Regions from separate parts of the Amycolatopsis sp. NPDC024027 genome, predicted to be linked through region 1. Evidence: riboswitches for the same ligand, from Rfam matches in the RefSeq annotation. Region 1 holds a riboswitch; the other holds the start of a gene.
What was found. A riboswitch is a leader RNA that binds a small molecule or an ion and turns the genes downstream of it on or off. The one in region 1 is predicted to bind thiamine pyrophosphate.

Region 1 (8,504 bases):
ACATCCCAGGGTCCGCCCTGGTCGCAGGTGGTATCCATCAGGTACCTAGTTTACCGGAAAGTGCCTTCTGGCGAAAAGTGACGAACGATCCGAAGATGGAGGGCGACCCCGAGATCCAAGGAGAGAACCGATGCGCATCGTGACCCAAGAGACCCTCGGCGGGCCGGAGGTGCTCCGCGTCACCGAGGCACCGCGCCCCGAACCCGGGCCGACGGAGGTCCTGGTGCGAGTACACGCAGCCGCGGTCAACCCGGTCGACTGGAAAGTACGGCGCGGCGGCGGGTTCCTCGGCGAACCGCCGTTCACCGTCGGCTGGGACGTCGCCGGGGTCGTCGAGGAGGCCGGCTTCGGCGCGACCGGGGTCCAGGAGGGCGACGAAGTCCTCGGTATGCCGTGGTTCCCGCGTCCGGCCAACGCCTACGCCGAGTACGTCACCGCGCCCTCGCGGCACTTCGTGCGCAAGCCCGCCGGGCTGTCGTTCGCCGAGGCCGCCGCCCTTCCCCTCGCCGGGCTGACCGCCTGGCAGGGCTTGGTCGACGTCGCCGACGTCCGGCCAGGGCAGCGGGTGTTCGTCGACGCCGCGGCGGGCGGAGTCGGCCACCTCGCCGTGCAGATCGCCAAGGCCCGTGGTGCGCACGTCATCGGCACGGCCAGCGCGGGCAAGCACGGCTTCCTGCGCGAACTCGGCGTCGACGAGCCGATCGACTACCACGACACCGCGGCCACCACGTCCGATGTGGACGTCTACTTCGGACTCGTCGGCGAGGACAGCGACCTCCGCTGGCTCCCCGCCATCAAGGAAGGCGGCCTGCTGATCGGCGTGCCCAGCGGGGTTGCCGACCGGGTCGAAAAAGCCGCCGAAACCAGGAATGTGCACACGAGACGGCTCCTCGTCGAACCCGACCGCGGCGGGCTGACCGGCCTCGTCGAACTGATCGAAGCCGGTCAGCTGAAGGTCCGCGTCGACCAGACCTTCCCGCTGGAGGACGCCGCCAAGGCGCACGAGCTGGGTGAGTCGGGCCGGGTGTCCGGCAAGCTCGTGCTGACCGTCTAACCCCGCGCGAGCACCTGGGGCAGCACCGTCGTGAGCCCGGTCCAGTCCGCGGTGACCACCGACGCGTGCTGCTTCGCCAGGTCGGCGACGCGCTGGTTGGCCTGGTCGACCGTCGGGTTGTGGCCGTCGATGGCCGGCGCGACGTTCTGCGCGTCGGTCATCACGACGTAGTAGTGGTTGGCGTCGTACCACCAGGGCCCGGTCTGGGTCACCCACGCGTTCGCGTCGCCGTCGAAGACCACGAACCACGGCTTGAGGTCGGCGGTGTACTTGTCCCGCGGGTCACCGCCGCCCGCGCCGTGCACGGTCGGGAAGATGTTCGCGTCGCCGAGCTTGCCGGCGTTCTTCAAGCCGATCAGGTAGCGCGCGTACTCGACGTCGGTCTTCAGCGTGTCGGTCGGGTTGCCCTCCTCGACCGTGCCCGGGATGACCTCGGTGATCACCCGGCCCCGCAACGCGTCCACGGACGGCCAGTTGTCCGCTTTGGCCGCGTCGTCGAGCGTCGCGTAGTTCCCGAGCAGCTCGGCCGGGCGGAACGCGACGCTGCCGAGGTGCGAGCGGAAGGTGGCGTCCAGTTCGTCCGGCCCCATGCCGGTGTTGTCCGAGAAGCCGGTCTTCATCTCCAGCTTGAGCGTGATCGGCGTGTGCCCGGGGTGGGCGGCCAGCCAGATCCGGATGTCGTCGAGGCAGTACTCGAGGTTCTTGTTCTTCCCGCCGGAGTACAGCTGCGACGCCGAAGTCGCGGCGACGCAGTTGTTCTGGTTCCCCAGCGGGTTCGAGTGGCTGACCTTCCATTCGTGGGTGAAGAAGTCCGGCCAGACGTCGAGCTCGATCAGCGACGACCCGGCGTCGAGGGCCCGGGCGAGGTAGTCGTAGGCCGCCGGGTCGTACGTGTTGTGCACGCCGACCGTGGTGACGTGGGAGAGCTTCGGACTGTCCGCGCTGGCGGCGGTCGCTCCGGAGAGCGTCAAAGCAGCAGTGAGGAGGACCACCGAGAAGAGCTTCATCCAGGCTCCTTCGCCCGTGAACTGGTGAGTAGCCCACACAATGTGCCACCGTGGTGGCCTGTTGATGAAGGAAAAGCGGCCGATTGGCCTAGACCAGAAGTCGGGTAGACCCATGACCTCGAGCCCCCCTTCGGCGTTGACGATCGCCGGTTCGGACTCCGGCGGCGCCGCCGGGCTGCAGGCGGACCTGCGCACGTTCCTGACCTGCGGCGTGCACGGCCTGGTCGCGGTCACCGCCGTCACCGTGCAGAACACCCTGGGCGTGCACGACCGCGCCGACCTGCCGCCGCACATCGTGGCCGGGCAGATCGAGGCCGTGGCGGCGGACATGGGCGTCGGTGCGGCGAAGACCGGCATGCTGGCCTCGGCCGAGATCATCCACGCCGTCGCCGCGGCGTGCGACACCGCCGAAATCGGGCGGGACGCGAAGATCCCCTTCGTCGTGGACCCGGTGGCGGCGTCGATGCACGGCCAGCCCCTGTTCGATGAGGCCGGGCTCGTGGCGCTGCGCGACGAACTGCTGCCGCGCGCGACGGTGCTGACCCCGAACCTCGACGAGGTCCGGCTGCTCACCGGGATGACCGTGACCGACCGCGAGGGCATGCACACCGCGGCCGTCGTGCTGCACCGGATGGGCCCGCGGTACGTCCTGGTCAAGAGCGGGCACCTGCAGGCCGACCCGGAGTGCGTGGACCTGCTGTTCGACGGATCGACGTTCGTCGAGCTGCCGGGGCGGCGGTACCCGACGCCGCACACGCACGGCGCGGGCGACACGATGGCGTCGGCGCTCACCGCGGGCCTGGCCAAGGGGATGTCCGTGGTCGAGGCCGCGCGCTACGGCAAGTGGTTCGTCTCGCACGCGGTCGAGCACGCCTACCCGATGGGCGCCAAGGTCGGCCCGGTCTCGGCCTTCTGGCGGCTGGCACCCGAGGAGCGCTGAGTACCCGCCCGGTTACCATCCCTGCGTTTACTGATCCTTGACCGAAGCGGGGGGCGGCCTTGACCGGGCGTGAGCGGGTGGCGAAGTTCCTCGAGAGCCGCCGCTTCCAGAACTTCATCATCGCCGTGATCGTCTTCAACGCGGTCACCCTCGGCATGGAGACGTCCACGTCCCTGATGGCCGGGTACGGCGATCTCCTGCACGTCCTCGACCACCTCGCGCTGGGCATCTTCGTCGCCGAGCTGCTGGCCAAGTTCTACGCCTACCGCGGCGGCTTCTTCCGCGACAACTGGAACGTCTTCGACCTGCTGGTGGTCGGCATCGCGGTGATCCCGGCGACCGGGCCGTTCGCGGTGCTGCGGTCGCTGCGCGTGTTGCGTGTCCTGCGGCTGATCTCCGTCGTGCCGTCGATGCGGAAGGTCGTTTCCGGGCTGCTCGCCGCGATCCCCGGGATGGCGTCGATCGCCGCGCTGCTCGCGCTGATCATCTTCGTGGCCGGCGTGATGGCGACGAAGCTGTTCGGCACCATCGACCCCGGCGACTTCGGCGACCTCGGCACGTCGCTGTTCACCCTGTTCCAGGTGATGACCGGCGAGGCGTGGCCGGACATCGCGAAGACGATCATGGAACAGGCGCCGACGGCCTGGATCTTCTTCGTCGTCTACATCCTGGTGTCCAGCTTCGCGGTGCTGAACCTCTTCATCGCCGTCGTGGTCAGCGGCATGGAGGACGAACTGCGCCAGGACATCCGCGAGGAAGAGGCGAAGCAGGCCGAAACGCAGGCCGCGGCCAACCAGGAAATCCTCGACGAACTCCGCGCCCTGCGCGCGGAACTGGCCGAGCTGCGCCGGACGGCCGTTCAGCCGTCCGTGATCAGGGCTTCTTCCGGGCGCGGCGGCCCATGATGGTCCCGCCGATCACGGCCACGAGAGCGAGCACCACGAGCACGCCGCCCATGGGGCCGTCGGGAAACCAAATCGCGGCCAGTGTCGAGTCCACCACGCCCACCTCCCCAGGTGTGCCGGTTGACGGTCGACCGGCCTGCCGCCGGAGTACCCGCTCACCCCGCGCGCCACACCCGAGGCGGGTCCTAGTCGTCCGCGATCAGGGCCTCGAGCGCCGGGATCGCCGCCGTCAGGGCTTCGCGATGCTCGGGCGAGAGCCGGTCGAGGCGCCGGTTCAGCTCCTGCACCCGCGTCGACCGGACGCCGGAGACGAGCCGCTCGCCCTCTTCGGTCGCCTTCGCCAGCCAGGCCCGGCGGTCGACCGGGTCGGACTCGCGGCTGACGTACCCCGCCTCGACCAGGGACGCGATGATCCGCGACATCGTCGCCGCGGCCACGCCCTCCTTGGCCGCGAGGTCGCCGAGCCGCAACTGGCCCGCGTGCACCAGCGTCGCCAGCGCGGAGAGGGCGCCGTGGCCCGGCCCCGGGACACCCGCCTGCCGCAGTGACCGGGACAGCCTGCCCACGGCGAGGTACAACCTGCCCGAGACGTCCTGGACCGATGTGCTCGTCACGGCTGGCTCCTTCTGCCCTCACCCCGCCGCGGCTGCGCCGGAAAGTGCCGTCCACCTTACGGGCACGCCGTGCACACTCGGCGTGAAGGCGCGGTGTTCTACCGGGGCTTCGCCCCGGGCCGGGGGCTCCGCCACCCGGAACCCCCGAAAAGCAGCGTGGTTCACCGGGGTGGACTCGACGCCTGCGCCCAGAACCGCTGCGGCACGCGCCCGGCCTCGCGGGCCAGCCGCCCGGCGACGACCGCGGCCCGCATCGCCGCGGCCATCCGCTCGGGATCGGCCGCCCGGGTGACCGCGGTGGAGAGCAGGACCGCGTCGCAGCCGAGCTCCATCGCCAGCGTCGCGTCCGACGCCGTGCCGATCCCGGCGTCCAGGATCACCGGGACGCCCGCGCGCGAAACGATCAGCTCGATGTTGTGCGGGTTCCGGATGCCGAGGCCGGTGCCGATCGGCGCGCCCAGCGGCATCACCGCGGCGCAGCCGGCTTCCTCCAGGCGCAGCGCGAGCACCGGGTCGTCGTTCGTGTAGGCGAACACGGTGAACCCGTCGGCGGCCAGCCGCTCGGCGGCGTCGAGGGTCTCGAACGGGTCCGGCAGCAGCGTCCGGTCGTCGGCGTGCACTTCGAGCTTGATCAGGTCGGTCTCCAGTGCCTCCCGCGCGAGCTGCGCGGTGAGCACGGCCTCGGCGGCCGTCCGGCAGCCCGCCGTGTTCGGCAGCAGCTCGATGCCGAGCCGTTTCAGGAGTTCGAGGACGCCGGAGCCGCCTTCGGCGTCGGCGCGGCGCATGGCGACGGTGGTCAGCTCGGTGCCGGACGCGACGAGCGCGCGTTCCAGGACGGCGAGGTTGGCCGCGCCGCCGGTGCCGATGATCAGCCGGGACGTCAGCTTGCAGGGGCCGATGACCAGTGGTGCTTCGTCCATTTCAGCCTCCCTGGACCGCGGTGAGCACGTCGACGCCCGCCCCCTTGGGCACGGCGGTGGCCGCCCAGTCGGCGCGGCGGACGACGACTCCGTCGACCGCGACGGCGATCCCGGGCCGCTGCCCGCCGGTGGCGTCGAGGACGTCGGCGACGGTGGCGCCGTCCGGGAACGCCGCCCACTCGCCGTTGAGCTTGATCTCCATCACACGTGCTCCTTCTGGTGCAGGCGGGCGGGGGACGCGGCGGCGGTGCCTTCCGGCGGCTCGTCCCCGTCGAGCCAGGCGACCACGGCGTCCGCGGTCACCGGAGCCATCAGCAGGCCGTTGCGGTGGTGCCCGGTCGCGGCGAAAACACTGCCGCCCAAGGCGCCCAGGTACGGCAGCGCGTCCCGGCTGCCGGCCCGCAGGCCGGCGGCGATCTCGGTCAGCTCGTACTCGGTGATCGCGGGGAAGACGCGTTCGGCGCCTTCGAGCAGCTCGCGCACGCCGCGGGCGGTGACGGCCCGGTCGAACCCGGCTTCGTACTGGGTGGCGCCGAGGACCAGCTCTTGGTCGCCGCGCGGGACGAGGTAGACCGGGCGGCCTTCGACGACGGCGCGGACGGTGTGCGTGGGTGGCGGCAAGCAGCCGCGGCGGGGCTTGAGCCGGAGGATTTCGCCCTTGAGCGGGCGGACGGCGCCGGCGAGCAGCGGGTGCAGCCGCCCGGTCCAGGCGCCCGCGGCGAGCACGACGGCTTCGGCGTCCGGGAGTTCTTCGACGCGCTCGCGCACGAACCGCACCTGGTGGCCGACGCAGGCCGCGTACAGCGCGTCGAGCAGTTTCCGGTTGTCCACGGCCAGGTCGCCGGGCACGTGGAGTCCACTTCGGACGGATCCGGTGCCGGGTTCGAGCCGCTTGACCTCCCGCCCGGTGAGCCGCTCGGCCGCGCGGCCGAGCGAGTGCAGGTGGCCGGCCAGGATGTCCAGGTAGCCGGCGTCGGCGCTGTCGAAGGCGACGACGAGCGTGCCGTGGCCGGCCAGCCCCGGGTCGAAGCCCTCTTCCGCCAGGTCACGCGCGAACCCGGGCCACCGCTTCAGCGAGGCTTCGCCGAGGCGGAGGACGTCCTCCTCGCCCGGCCACGCCTCGGTGACGGGGGCGAGCATGCCCCCGGCCAGCCAGGACGCCCCGCCGCGGGCGGGTTCGGGGTCGTAGACGGTCACTTCCCGGCCGGTGCGCGCGGCGCGCCACGCGGCGGACAGGCCGATCACGCCGCCGCCCACCACTGCCAGGTTCGTCATGGAATCACGCTCCCTGCGCCGGCATGACCCGGATCAGGTTCCACGGTCGGAGCGGCAGCTCCCTCTCAGCCCGTGCCTCGGGCTCCCGTGCGGACACCTCCACCTTAACCGGCGGGGTACGGTCGCCGCTATGCCCGCCCTCTCCGGTGACAAGATCCGCGCCCGCCTCGACGGCGCGCGCCTGTACCTGTGCACGGACGCCCGCACCGACCGTGGCGACCTGGCCGCCTTCGCCGACGCGGCCCTGGCGGGCGGCGTCGACATCATCCAGCTGCGCGACAAAACCGGTGCGCTGGAGGCGGCCGGCGAGATCGCGGCGCTGGAGGTGCTGGCGGAGGCGTGTGCCCGCCACGGGGCGTTGCTGTCGGTGAACGACCGGGCCGACGTGGCGCTGGCCGTCGGGGCCGACGTGCTGCACCTGGGCCAGGACGACATCCCGGTGCCGCTGGCCCGCCGGATCCTGGGCGACGAGGTGGTGATCGGCCGCTCGACGCACTCGCTCGACCAGGCGCTCGCGGCGGCCGCGGAGCCGGGGGTGGACTACTTCTGCACCGGCCCGTGCTGGCCGACGCCGACCAAGCCGGGCCGCCCGGCACCGGGCCTGGACCTGGTGCGCGCGACGGCGGCCTGGACCCCCGACCGGCCGTGGTTCGCGATCGGCGGCATCGACGGCGAGCGGCTGCCTTCGGTGCTGGAGGCTGGAGCCTCCCGGATCGTCGTGGTCCGGGCGATCACCGAGGCCGAGGACCCCGAGGCCGCGGCGCGCGAACTGCGAGCCCGCCTGCCCTGACCTGGCCCGAACTCGCCGATGCCGCGAATGACTCATTCGGGACGTCCGAGGTCCCGAATGAGTCATTCGCGGCGCTGCTAGGGGGTCGGCGTCGCCGCGGCGCCCTTGCTGGTCGGCGGGGTCGCCGACGTTGCCGGCGCCGAGGCCGACGGCTGGCCGGTCGTCGTGCTCGGGGTGGTCGTCGGGGCCTCCGACGACGTCGCGGGGGCGGTCGAACTCGTCGAAGGCGGCGTTGTCGTCGTCTCCGTCGGGGACAGCTGCGTGTCGTTCGCCGAGGTCGGCGGGGTCGTCGACGGCGTCTGGTCCGTGCGGCCGCTGCCGCCCGAGAAGATCTTGCCGAGGCTCGGGCCCGTGCCGCCGCCGATCTGGGTGCCCGTCGCCGACTCGAAGCCGACGATCGACAGGATCGCCACCGCGAACGCGGCCACGCTCGTGCCGATGATCAGCGGCCAGCGCAGCTTCCGCAGCCGCGCGGACAGCCGTGACGGCTCCTCCTCCGGCGGTTTCAGCTGTACCGTCGGCTGGTCGGTGATCGGCACGTCCGACGGCTCTTCGGCCGGTCCCCGCCGCCGGATGCCCGACGTCGCCAGCTGGCGCGCCCTGAGCGCCGCCTCGCGGGTGCGCTGCAGCGAGCGCAGGTACAGCTCGCTGCCGACCGTCGACACCACGCTCGCCACGCCGGCGCCGACCACGGTGCCCGCCACGCCCAGTGTCGAGCCGAGCAGCGCCGCGGTCACCGCCGCCAGCGCCGCCGCCAGGACCTGCGCGATCCGCAGGCCCGATTTCTCTTCTTTCGCTTCCGAAGCCGCTACGTTCTCCTTGCTCATGATCCCGATCTAGGTAGTCCGTGTTCTCCCCTGTCCAACGTCTAAGGCGCGTGAGGCACTCCCCTCGTTGCCGCAGCGTGAGGAGGACCACTCCATCTGTCCATAATGGACACTCCGGATCGAACGTTTTCTTGACATACTCGGCACATGGAACTGGTGACGATCTCTGACA
Region 2 (8,504 bases), 650 kb from region 1:
GATCCGCAGGATCGTCGCCGAGCTGCACGCCGAGGGCGTCACCGTGCTGGTGTCGTCGCACCTGCTGGCCGAAGTCGAAGCGACGTGCACGCACGTGGCTGTCCTGCAGTCCGGCAACGTCGTCGCGCAGGGCGAGCTGGCGGAGCTGCTGGAGTCCGGGAACGCGGCCCTGCTGGTCCGCACGCCGGACGCGGAGCAGGCGGTGGAAGTGCTGCGGGAGAACCGGATCGGCGCCCGGCTCACGCCGGACGGCATCCGGGCCGACCTGACCGCGGCCGAGGCGCCGCGGGTGCTGCAGGTCCTGGTGGGCGCGGGGGTCGCGGTCCACGAGGCGACGCGGGCCCGCACCGGCCTGGAAGACCTGTTCGCGCGGCTGACCGAGGGGGCGGAATGACGACGGCGGTTCTCGACGCACCGGCGGCCCGCACGGGCCACGACACGGTGCCGCTGCCACGGCTGCTGGCCGCGGAGCTGCGCTGGATCTTCCGGCGGCCGCGCACGCTGGCCGTGCTCGGGTTGCTGGCGCTGATCCCGGTGGTGATCGGCATCGGGCTGACGCTGGTGGACGACAACCCCAACGCCGGCGGGGGGCCGGACGAAGGCGGCGGAGCGCTGCTGGCCTCGGCGGTCAACAACGCGTTCGTGCTGCCGATCGCGGCGATCGTGATGTCGCTGGCGCTGCTGCTCCCGCTGGCCTCGGCCATGGCGGGCGCGGACGCGATCGCGGGCGAGACCTCGCACGGCACCCTGCGCGGCTGGCTGATCGCCCCGGTCGGCCGCGGCCGGCTGCTGGCGGTCAAGGCGTTCGGCGTCGCGACGGTGTCGGTCGTTTCGGTGCTGGCGATGTGCGTGACGGGCGTGGTGACCGGGCTCATCATCAACGGCACGGATTCGCTGTTCACGCTGTCGGGCACGACGTTGTCCCTGGGCGGCGCGCTGGCCCGGATCCTGCTGGTGGCGGGCTGGGTGGTGCTGCAACTGTGGGCGGTCGGCGCCGTGGCGCTGGCGCTGTCCAGCTGGACCGAGCACCCGATGCTGGTGGTGGCTTCCGTCCTGGCGGGCGACATCGTGTTCACGATCCTCGGGTTCCTGACGTCGCTGGACTGGCTGCACCCGTTCCTGCTGACGCAGAACTGGTCGATGGCCCCGGCGGAGGTCCTGCAGGACCCGATGGGCACGCAGATGCTGGGCGAAGGCGCGCTGCGGGCGGCTTGCTACATCGTGATCGGGCTTTCGCTGGCCTACGCCCGCCTGTCGACCCGAGACGGCTGAGGTTCCTTTCCGGACGGCGTCAACCGACCAGCGCGACGCCGTCCGGGTCGAGCTCCAGCTTCACCGCGTCCCCGGCCCGCAGGTCCGACGCGGCCGGCGCCACGGCGTCCACTGTGGAATCCGCGAGTTTCACCACGAGCCGCAGGTGTTCCCGCCGGTGGACCGCCGCGACGACCTCGCCGCGCACTCCTTCGGCCGACACCTTCAGCGCGTGCGGCCGCAGCCCCAGCCGCACCGGGCCGTCGGCGGCGTCCGGCAGCGGCACGTCCCCCAGCGACGTCTGCACCACCCCGGCCGCAGCCGTCCCCTCCACGAACGTCGTCACGCCGAGGAACCGGGCCACGTCGTCGTCCGCCGGATTCCGCCACACCCGCCGGACCGCACCCTCCTGGCGGACCTCCCCCGCGTCGAGCACCGCCACGCGGTCGGCCAGGGTGAACGCCTCTTCCTGGTCGTGCGTCACCAGCAGCGCGGTGATCTTGCTGCGCCGCAACAGGTCCGCCAGGTCGATCGCCAGCTGCTCACGCAGTCCCGCGTCCAAACCGGACAGTGGCTCGTCGAGCAGCAGCAGCCGCGGCTTCGGTGCCAGCGCCCGGGCCAGCGCCACCCGCTGGGCCTGGCCGCCGGACAGCTCCGTCACCCGCCGCTTCTCGAAGCCAGCGAGGCCCACCAGCTCCAGCAGCTCGGCGACCCGCGGCGCCCACCGCGCGCGCGGCACGCCGTGCATCCGCAGGCCGAACGCGATGTTCGCGGCGACGTCGCGGTGGGCGAAGAGCTGGCCGTCCTGGAACACCAGGCCGAAGCCTCGCCGGTGGACCGGGACCGCGCCGAGGTCCTCGCCGTCCCAGCTCACCGAGCCGCGCGCCGACGGCTCGAGGCCGGTGATCGCCCGCAGCAGCGTCGACTTGCCCGAGCCCGACGGGCCGAGCAGCGCCAGCACCTCGCCGTCGGCGATGTCCAGCCGGGCGTCGCGCACCGCCGCGAACGATCCGTAGTGGACGGTCAGGTCCCGCACCGACAACGCCATCAGAACTCTCCCACCCCGCCGCGCCCGAGCCGGTCGATCAGGGCGACCGCCAGCACCGTCACGAGCATCAGCAACGCGCACGCCGCGTAGGCCATCTGGTTGTTCAGCTCACCCGGGCGCGCCATCAGCGTCGCGACCGCGACCGGCAGCGTCGGCGCCGTCGGCCGGGCGAGGAAGCTCGTCGCGCCGAATTCGCCGAGGGCCACGACGAAACCGAAGCCCGCCGCCGCGACCAGCGGCCGCAGCGTCAGCGGCAGGTCGATCTCCCACCACACCCGCAGCGGGCTCGCCCCGAGCGTCGAGGCGGCCTGCCGCAGCCGGACGTCGACCGAGCGCAGCACCGGCAGCACCATCCGCACGATCAGCGGGATGATCACCAGCGCCTGGGCCAGCGGCACCAGGTAGGGCGACGTCCGCAGGTCACCGGGCAACGCGTCGAGCGTCACCAGGTAGCCGAACCCGACGGTCACCGCGGACACCCCGAGCGGCAGCATCAGCACGGCGTCCATCGTCTCGCCCAGCCCGCGCGCGGCTTTGGCGGGCGAGCGCCGCAGCGCCACGAGGACGACGGACGCGAGCACGCCGACGACCAGCGCGAGCAACGTCGCGTCGATCGCCACCTTCAGCGAGTTCAGCGCGGCGTCCCAGCCGGACACCTGGAGCGCGCCCTTCTCGCCGGTGCTCGTCAGCGCCCGGTACCCGGCGAGGCTCCAGCCGTCCTCAGTGGACACCGATTCGGCGAGGAGCGCGACGATCGGCGTCACCAGCAACGCGAGCACGACCCCCGCGGCGCCGACGATCCACCACTCGCCGCCCCGTGGCCGCCGCGCCCCGCCCGATCCGATCCGGGCGCCTTCTTTGCGCCGGCGCGCCAGCCCGCCGAGGACCAGCGCGGCGACCACGGCCGCGAACTGGATCAGCGAGAGCGCGGCCGCGCCCGAGAGGTCCAGCAGGTCGACCGTCCGCAGGTAGATCTCGGTTTCCAGGGTCCGGTAGCGCGCCCCGCCCAGGATCAGGACGACTCCGAAGCTGGTGGCGCAGAAGAGGAACACGACGGCCGCGGCGGACGCGACCGCGGGCGCCAGCGCGGGCAGCGTCACCGACCGGAAGGCCCGCCACGGCGACGCGCCGAGCGCCCGGGCGGCGTCGGTCGTCCGCGAATCGAGCCGCGCCCACAGCCCGGCGACGGTTCGCGCGACGACGGCGACGTTGAAGAAGGCGTTGGCCAGCACGATCGGCAGCACCCCGCCGTCCGGCCACAGCGCCCGGAACGCCAGCCCGACGACCACGGTCGGCAGCACGAACGGCACCAGCACCAGCGTCCGCGCCAGGCCGACGCCGGGCAGCCGCACCCGGGCCAGCAGGAACGCCACCGGCAGCCCGGCCAGCACCGCGACCACCGTCGACGCGGCCGCGCTCGCGACGGTGAACCCGGCCAGCTGCCAGGTCCGCGCGTCGCCGAGCACGACGCCGAGCCCGCCCGCGGCGAACCCGCGGCCGATGATCGCCAGCACCGGCCAGGCGAAGAACACCACCAGGAACCCGATCGGGGCCAGCCCGAGCAGCGCCAGGCCGAGCCCGCGGGCGGTCCGCGGCGGGGCGGTGGCTTTCCCGGGACTCCGCGGTGGAGCCTCGGAGCTCACTGCAGGAGCGTGCGCCATTCGCCGATCCACTTCTCGCGTCCGGCCTGCACCTGGTCCGCGGGCAGCGCCTGCGGCCTCTGCGGCAGCGGGGCCACCTGCGCCCAGCCCGCGGGCAGGTCGACGCCCTGGCGCGCCGGGTAGACGTACATGTTGGCCGCGACCGTGGCCTGGAACTGCTGCGAGAGCAGGAAGTCGACGACCTTGCGGGCGTTCTCGACCTGCTTGCCGTTCGCCAGCACGCCGGCGTACTCGACCTGCCGGTAGCAGGTGTCGAGCAGCGCCTTGGTGCGCGGCTTCCCGTCGTCCCCGACTTCGGCGGCCGGCGACGACGCGTACGAGACGACGATCGGCCGCGGCCCCTTGCCGGACGAGCCGGAGAACTGCTTGGTGTAGGCCTCTTCCCAGCCGCTGACGACCTTGACGCCGTTGGCCTTCAGCTTCGTCCAGTAGTCCTTCCAGCCGGCGTCGCCGTACTTGGCGACGGTGCCGAGGAGGAACGCCAGCCCGGGCGACGCCGTCGCCGGATCCTCGGCGACCAGCAGGTCCTTGTACTTCGGGTCGGCCAGGTCGTCGTAGGTCTCCGGCGCGGGGATCCCCTTGCTCGTGAAGTAGTTCGTGTCGACGTTGACGCAGACGTCACCGACGTCGACCGCGGACAGCCGGTGCTCGGGGTCGACGGCGTAGCGTTGCGGCCCGCGGTCGGCTTCCGGGCTGGTGTAGGAATCGAAGACACCCTCGCTGAGCGCGCGGGAGGCGAAGGTGGAGTCGACGCCGTACGCGACGTCGCCGATCGGGTTGGCCTTCGTCAGCACGAGCTTGTTGGTCAGCGAACCGGCGTCGCCCTGCTTGAGCACGGAGACCTTGATGCCCGACTGCTTCTGGAAGGCGTCGAGCACCTCCTGTGGCGCCAGGAACGAATCGTGCGTCACGAGGGTGACGGTGGGCGTCTGCTGCGTGCCACCGTCACCGTCCGACAGCGAGCACGCCGCGGCGACGGCACTGACGGCGGCGATGGCCGTCGCGGCGCGCACAGCCCTGCGTTTCATCTACCCTCCTGCACTTCGCCGACGCGGAGGGAAGCCCTCCCGTCGCCGGCATGATCCGGTCAGGTGCGAACGGTCGCGGGTGACCCCGCCTCTCAGCCCGGCTCACCGGACTCCCGTGGCAACCGTGCAGCGTAGTCCAGGACGGTCGACCATGGAGACATGACGGAAATCTTGAACGACGACGAGGTCGACGCCCGGCTGGGCGCGGACTGGACGCGGTCCGGCGCGGTGATCGCGCGCGAGGTGGAGCTGGCGAGCTTCCCCCAGGCGATCGAGGTGGTGAACCGGGTGGCGGAGCTCGCCGAAGCCGCCGACCACCACCCGGACATCGACATCCGCTGGCGCACGCTGACCTTCCGGCTCAGCACCCACTCGGCAGGCGGCCTGACGGCGAAGGACTTCGACCTGGCGTCGCAGATCGACGCGGTGCTCGCCGCGGTGTGATCTCGGCTACGCTGAGTGCACCTTCGCCCGGCTTCGGCGTCTCTTGGTTACCGGAACCTTCGGGAGGGAGACACAGATGACTCAGGCAATCGTGGTCGGCACGGCGGCGTTCGCGGCGATGGTGGCGGCGGCCGGCGGGGTGCTCTGGTTCACCGCCCGCAACCGCCGTCACCTGGACGGCTGAGAGTTCGATCACAGCTGTTAACGGGCGGCATGATCAGCGCGCTGTTCGGAGCGGAAGCATCGGTTCGGCCCCTAGGAAACGCCATGAACAGCACCGCCGCCCTCACCCCCGCCCAGCGCGCCTGGATCAACGCCCTCGCCCCCGCGGTGGTGCTGATCGTGATCGCGGTGCTGGGCCTGCTCGGCTAGTCCGGCCAAGCCTGCCGGACCTCCGGGTCCGGCGGGCTACAAGGTGATTTGCCCGGGCGGCGGGAACTCGGCCGGGCGCTCGTCGGCCGTCGTCCAGTATTCGAGGCACGACAACCGGCCGTCGTCGACGAACACGATGAGGCCGCCGTCCGGAACGTCGGCCTCCACCGCCACCGATTCCTTCTTCGGCGAGCGCGGGGTCGCTTCGTCCACGGCGAGGTCGATCGTGGGACAGCCGCAGCCGCAGCGGCCGACCACCCGGGCCGTGGCGGCCTGCGCGCGCAGTTCCGCGGCACCGGGGAAGTCGGCCGCGAGCAGCGTGTCCAGTGCCGCGCGCTCGGCCGGGGTCAGCGGGCGGTCCAAAGCGTTTCCCATCAGTAACGAGACATGGTCGGGATCGTCTTTTCGGCGACCCCGATGAGATCGTCGACCTTCGAAACATCGGCCGTCACGTCCTCGGCGGTCACCGAAGGCGCCTCGGAAGACCGGTAGGCGACTTCGTTGCGCCGGATCCGCATCCGGTTGAAGGGACGCAGAAGCGGCCCCAGCGGCGGATCGAGTTGCGCGCGAACCGCCTCGTAGACGGCGATGTGACCACCCCGGCTCGTCGCACGCAGGCCCTGGTTCTGCAGGACGGCCGCCAGCGCCCGGCGGGCGCCGTCGTAGGCCAGCGTGTAGGCGCCCTCCGGATCCGAGTCCAGCAGCCGCCGCGCCGAAGCGACGTGCGTGCGGGCCCTGACGAGCTCCGCTTCCGCGGCTTCCCGCGAAGCCGGCACGTGCTCGAGCGAACCGCGTGCGATGAGCGCGTCGATCGTGGCGCGGCCCTGGTTCCACCGGGTCATCGGGTCTCCTGCTCGAGAGGCAACGGAACCAGCGGACGCGCACGCACGCTGGTGAGGAAGGGATCCTTGCTGTCCGCGGACCACGACGCCGGCGAGATCCGGTGCACGTTGACCTCGCGGCCCAGCCGCCGCGACACACCCTCGGCCAGGTCGAACAGCGCGTCCGGATCGGGCGAACCGACGACGAGCACGTCGACGTCCCCGGGCGGTGGTCCCGGTTCACCGCGGTAGCGCGCGGCCCAGGACCCGTAGATGTAGGCCTCCCGCACGCCCGCCAGCCCGGCCAAAGCCTCGGCGAGCAGCGGCAGCGGCCCGAAGGTGACCGCGATGACCTCGCTCAACGGCCGGTAGAGCGGGGTGTCCGTGCGGGCCTTGACGAGCCGGCTCCGGCCGACCCGCCGGTCTTCCAGGATGCCGCCACCGACGAGCCGTTCGACCTCGCGCAACACGGCCGTGGGGGTGACGCCGGAGGCTTCGGCGAGCTCGGTGATGCTGTACTCGCGCTCCGGGTGCAGCAGGACCCGCGCCAGCAGCTCACCCTGCATGCGGGACCGCAGCAGGGGGAGCAGGCTCGGCGAAGCTTTCATTGGACGCAGTATATCCTGCGTCCAATGAAAGCAACAGTCAGTAGTTGACCCTTACGAACCGTGCGTCAGACGTTGAAGCGGAACTCGACCACGTCGCCATCGGTCATGACGTAGTCCTTGCCCTCCATGCGGACCTTGCCCGCCGCCCGGGCGGCCGCCATCGAGCCTGCCGCCATCAGGTCGTCGTAGGAGACGATCTCCGCCTTGATGAAGCCGCGCTCGAAGTCCGTGTGGATCACGCCCGCCGCCTGGGGGGCCGTCGCGCCCTGCGGGATCGTCCACGCCCGGGACTCCTTCGGGCCCGCCGTCAGGTACGTCTGCAGGCCGAGGGTGTGGAAACCCGCGCGGGCCAGGGAGTACAACCCCGGCTCCGGCTGGCCGACCGACTCGAGCAGCTCGCGGACCGACTCCTCGTCGTCCAGCTCCAGCAGCTCCGCCTCGACCTTCGCGTCGAGGAACACTGCGTCCGCCGGCGCGACCAGCTTGGTCAGCTCCTCGCGGCGGGCTTCGTCGGTGAGGACGCCTTCGTCGGCGTTGAAGACGTACAGGAACGGCTTCGTCGTCAGAAGGCTGTGCTCGCGAAGCAGTTCGAGGTCGACGTCCTTCTGAGCCGAGAAGAGCGTGCGTCCGCTGTCGAGGATCTCCTTCGCCTTCTGCGCGGCCTCGAGCGCGGGCTTGGCTTCCTTCTTGCTCCGCGCTTCCTTTTCCAACCGCCAGACGGCCTTCTCGAGGGTCTGCAGGTCGGCCAGGATCAGCTCGGTGTTGATCGTCTCGATGTCGCTCAGCGGATCGATCCGGCCGTCGACGTGGATCACGTCCGGGTCATCGAACACGCGGATGACCTGGCAGATCGCGTTCGCCTCACGGATGTTCGCCAGGAACTTGTTGCCCAGCCCGGCACCCTCGGACGCGCCCTTCACGATGCCCGCGATATCCACAAAGGACACCACGGCCGGGACGATCTTCTCCGACTTGTGCAGCTCGGCCAGCTTGTCCAGCCGGGGGTCCGGCAGCGGCACGACCCCGACGTTCGGCTCGATCGTCGCGAACGGGTAGTTCGCGGCGAGCACGTTGTTACGAGTCAGCGCGTTGAACAGGGTGGACTTGCCGACGTTGGGCAGGCCGACGATACCGAGGGTGAGGCTCACGACCCCGCAGTCTACGTGGCTGCCCCGCCCACGCCCCACGCACCCAACGCCGTGGCGGATTTCCGCCAGCGACGGCGCTGACCTGCTGGCATGCTCGGATCAATGGTCACCGAAACGCTCTCA

Region 2: it holds a riboswitch for thiamine pyrophosphate, as region 1 does, so the genes downstream of both, AB0F52_RS00090 (thiamine ABC transporter substrate-binding protein) here and thiO (glycine oxidase ThiO) in region 1, are expected to answer to the same signal.

The regions. Positions count from the first base shown of each region.
Region 1 covers NZ_JBEZYY010000001.1:663,148-671,651, forward strand. The annotation lists gene AB0F52_RS03220 (helix-turn-helix domain-containing protein) at 1-38, opposite strand, end outside; gene AB0F52_RS03225 (NADP-dependent oxidoreductase) at 131-1,054, shown strand; gene AB0F52_RS03230 (phosphatidylinositol-specific phospholipase C domain-containing protein) at 1,051-2,061, opposite strand; gene thiD (bifunctional hydroxymethylpyrimidine kinase/phosphomethylpyrimidine kinase) at 2,174-3,001, shown strand; gene AB0F52_RS03240 (ion transporter) at 3,061-3,906, shown strand; gene AB0F52_RS03245 (hypothetical protein) at 3,875-4,000, opposite strand; gene AB0F52_RS03250 (MarR family transcriptional regulator) at 4,092-4,520, opposite strand; gene AB0F52_RS03255 (thiazole synthase) at 4,682-5,440, opposite strand; gene thiS (sulfur carrier protein ThiS) at 5,442-5,642, opposite strand; gene thiO (glycine oxidase ThiO) at 5,642-6,715, opposite strand; TPP riboswitch at 6,709-6,814, opposite strand; gene thiE (thiamine phosphate synthase) at 6,846-7,505, shown strand; gene AB0F52_RS03275 (hypothetical protein) at 7,583-8,332, opposite strand; gene AB0F52_RS03280 (threonine/serine dehydratase) at 8,480-8,504, shown strand, end outside.
Region 2 covers NZ_JBEZYY010000001.1:15,653-24,156, forward strand. The annotation lists gene AB0F52_RS00070 (ABC transporter ATP-binding protein) at 1-394, shown strand, start outside; gene AB0F52_RS00075 (ABC transporter permease subunit) at 391-1,272, shown strand; gene AB0F52_RS00080 (ABC transporter ATP-binding protein) at 1,292-2,299, opposite strand; gene AB0F52_RS00085 (iron ABC transporter permease) at 2,299-3,855, opposite strand; gene AB0F52_RS00090 (thiamine ABC transporter substrate-binding protein) at 3,939-4,988, opposite strand; TPP riboswitch at 5,008-5,115, opposite strand; gene AB0F52_RS00095 (4a-hydroxytetrahydrobiopterin dehydratase) at 5,148-5,432, shown strand; gene AB0F52_RS00100 (hypothetical protein) at 5,841-6,179, opposite strand; gene AB0F52_RS00105 (hypothetical protein) at 6,179-6,646, opposite strand; gene AB0F52_RS00110 (ArsR family transcriptional regulator) at 6,643-7,233, opposite strand; gene ychF (redox-regulated ATPase YchF) at 7,299-8,381, opposite strand; gene AB0F52_RS00120 (AlkA N-terminal domain-containing protein) at 8,484-8,504, shown strand, end outside.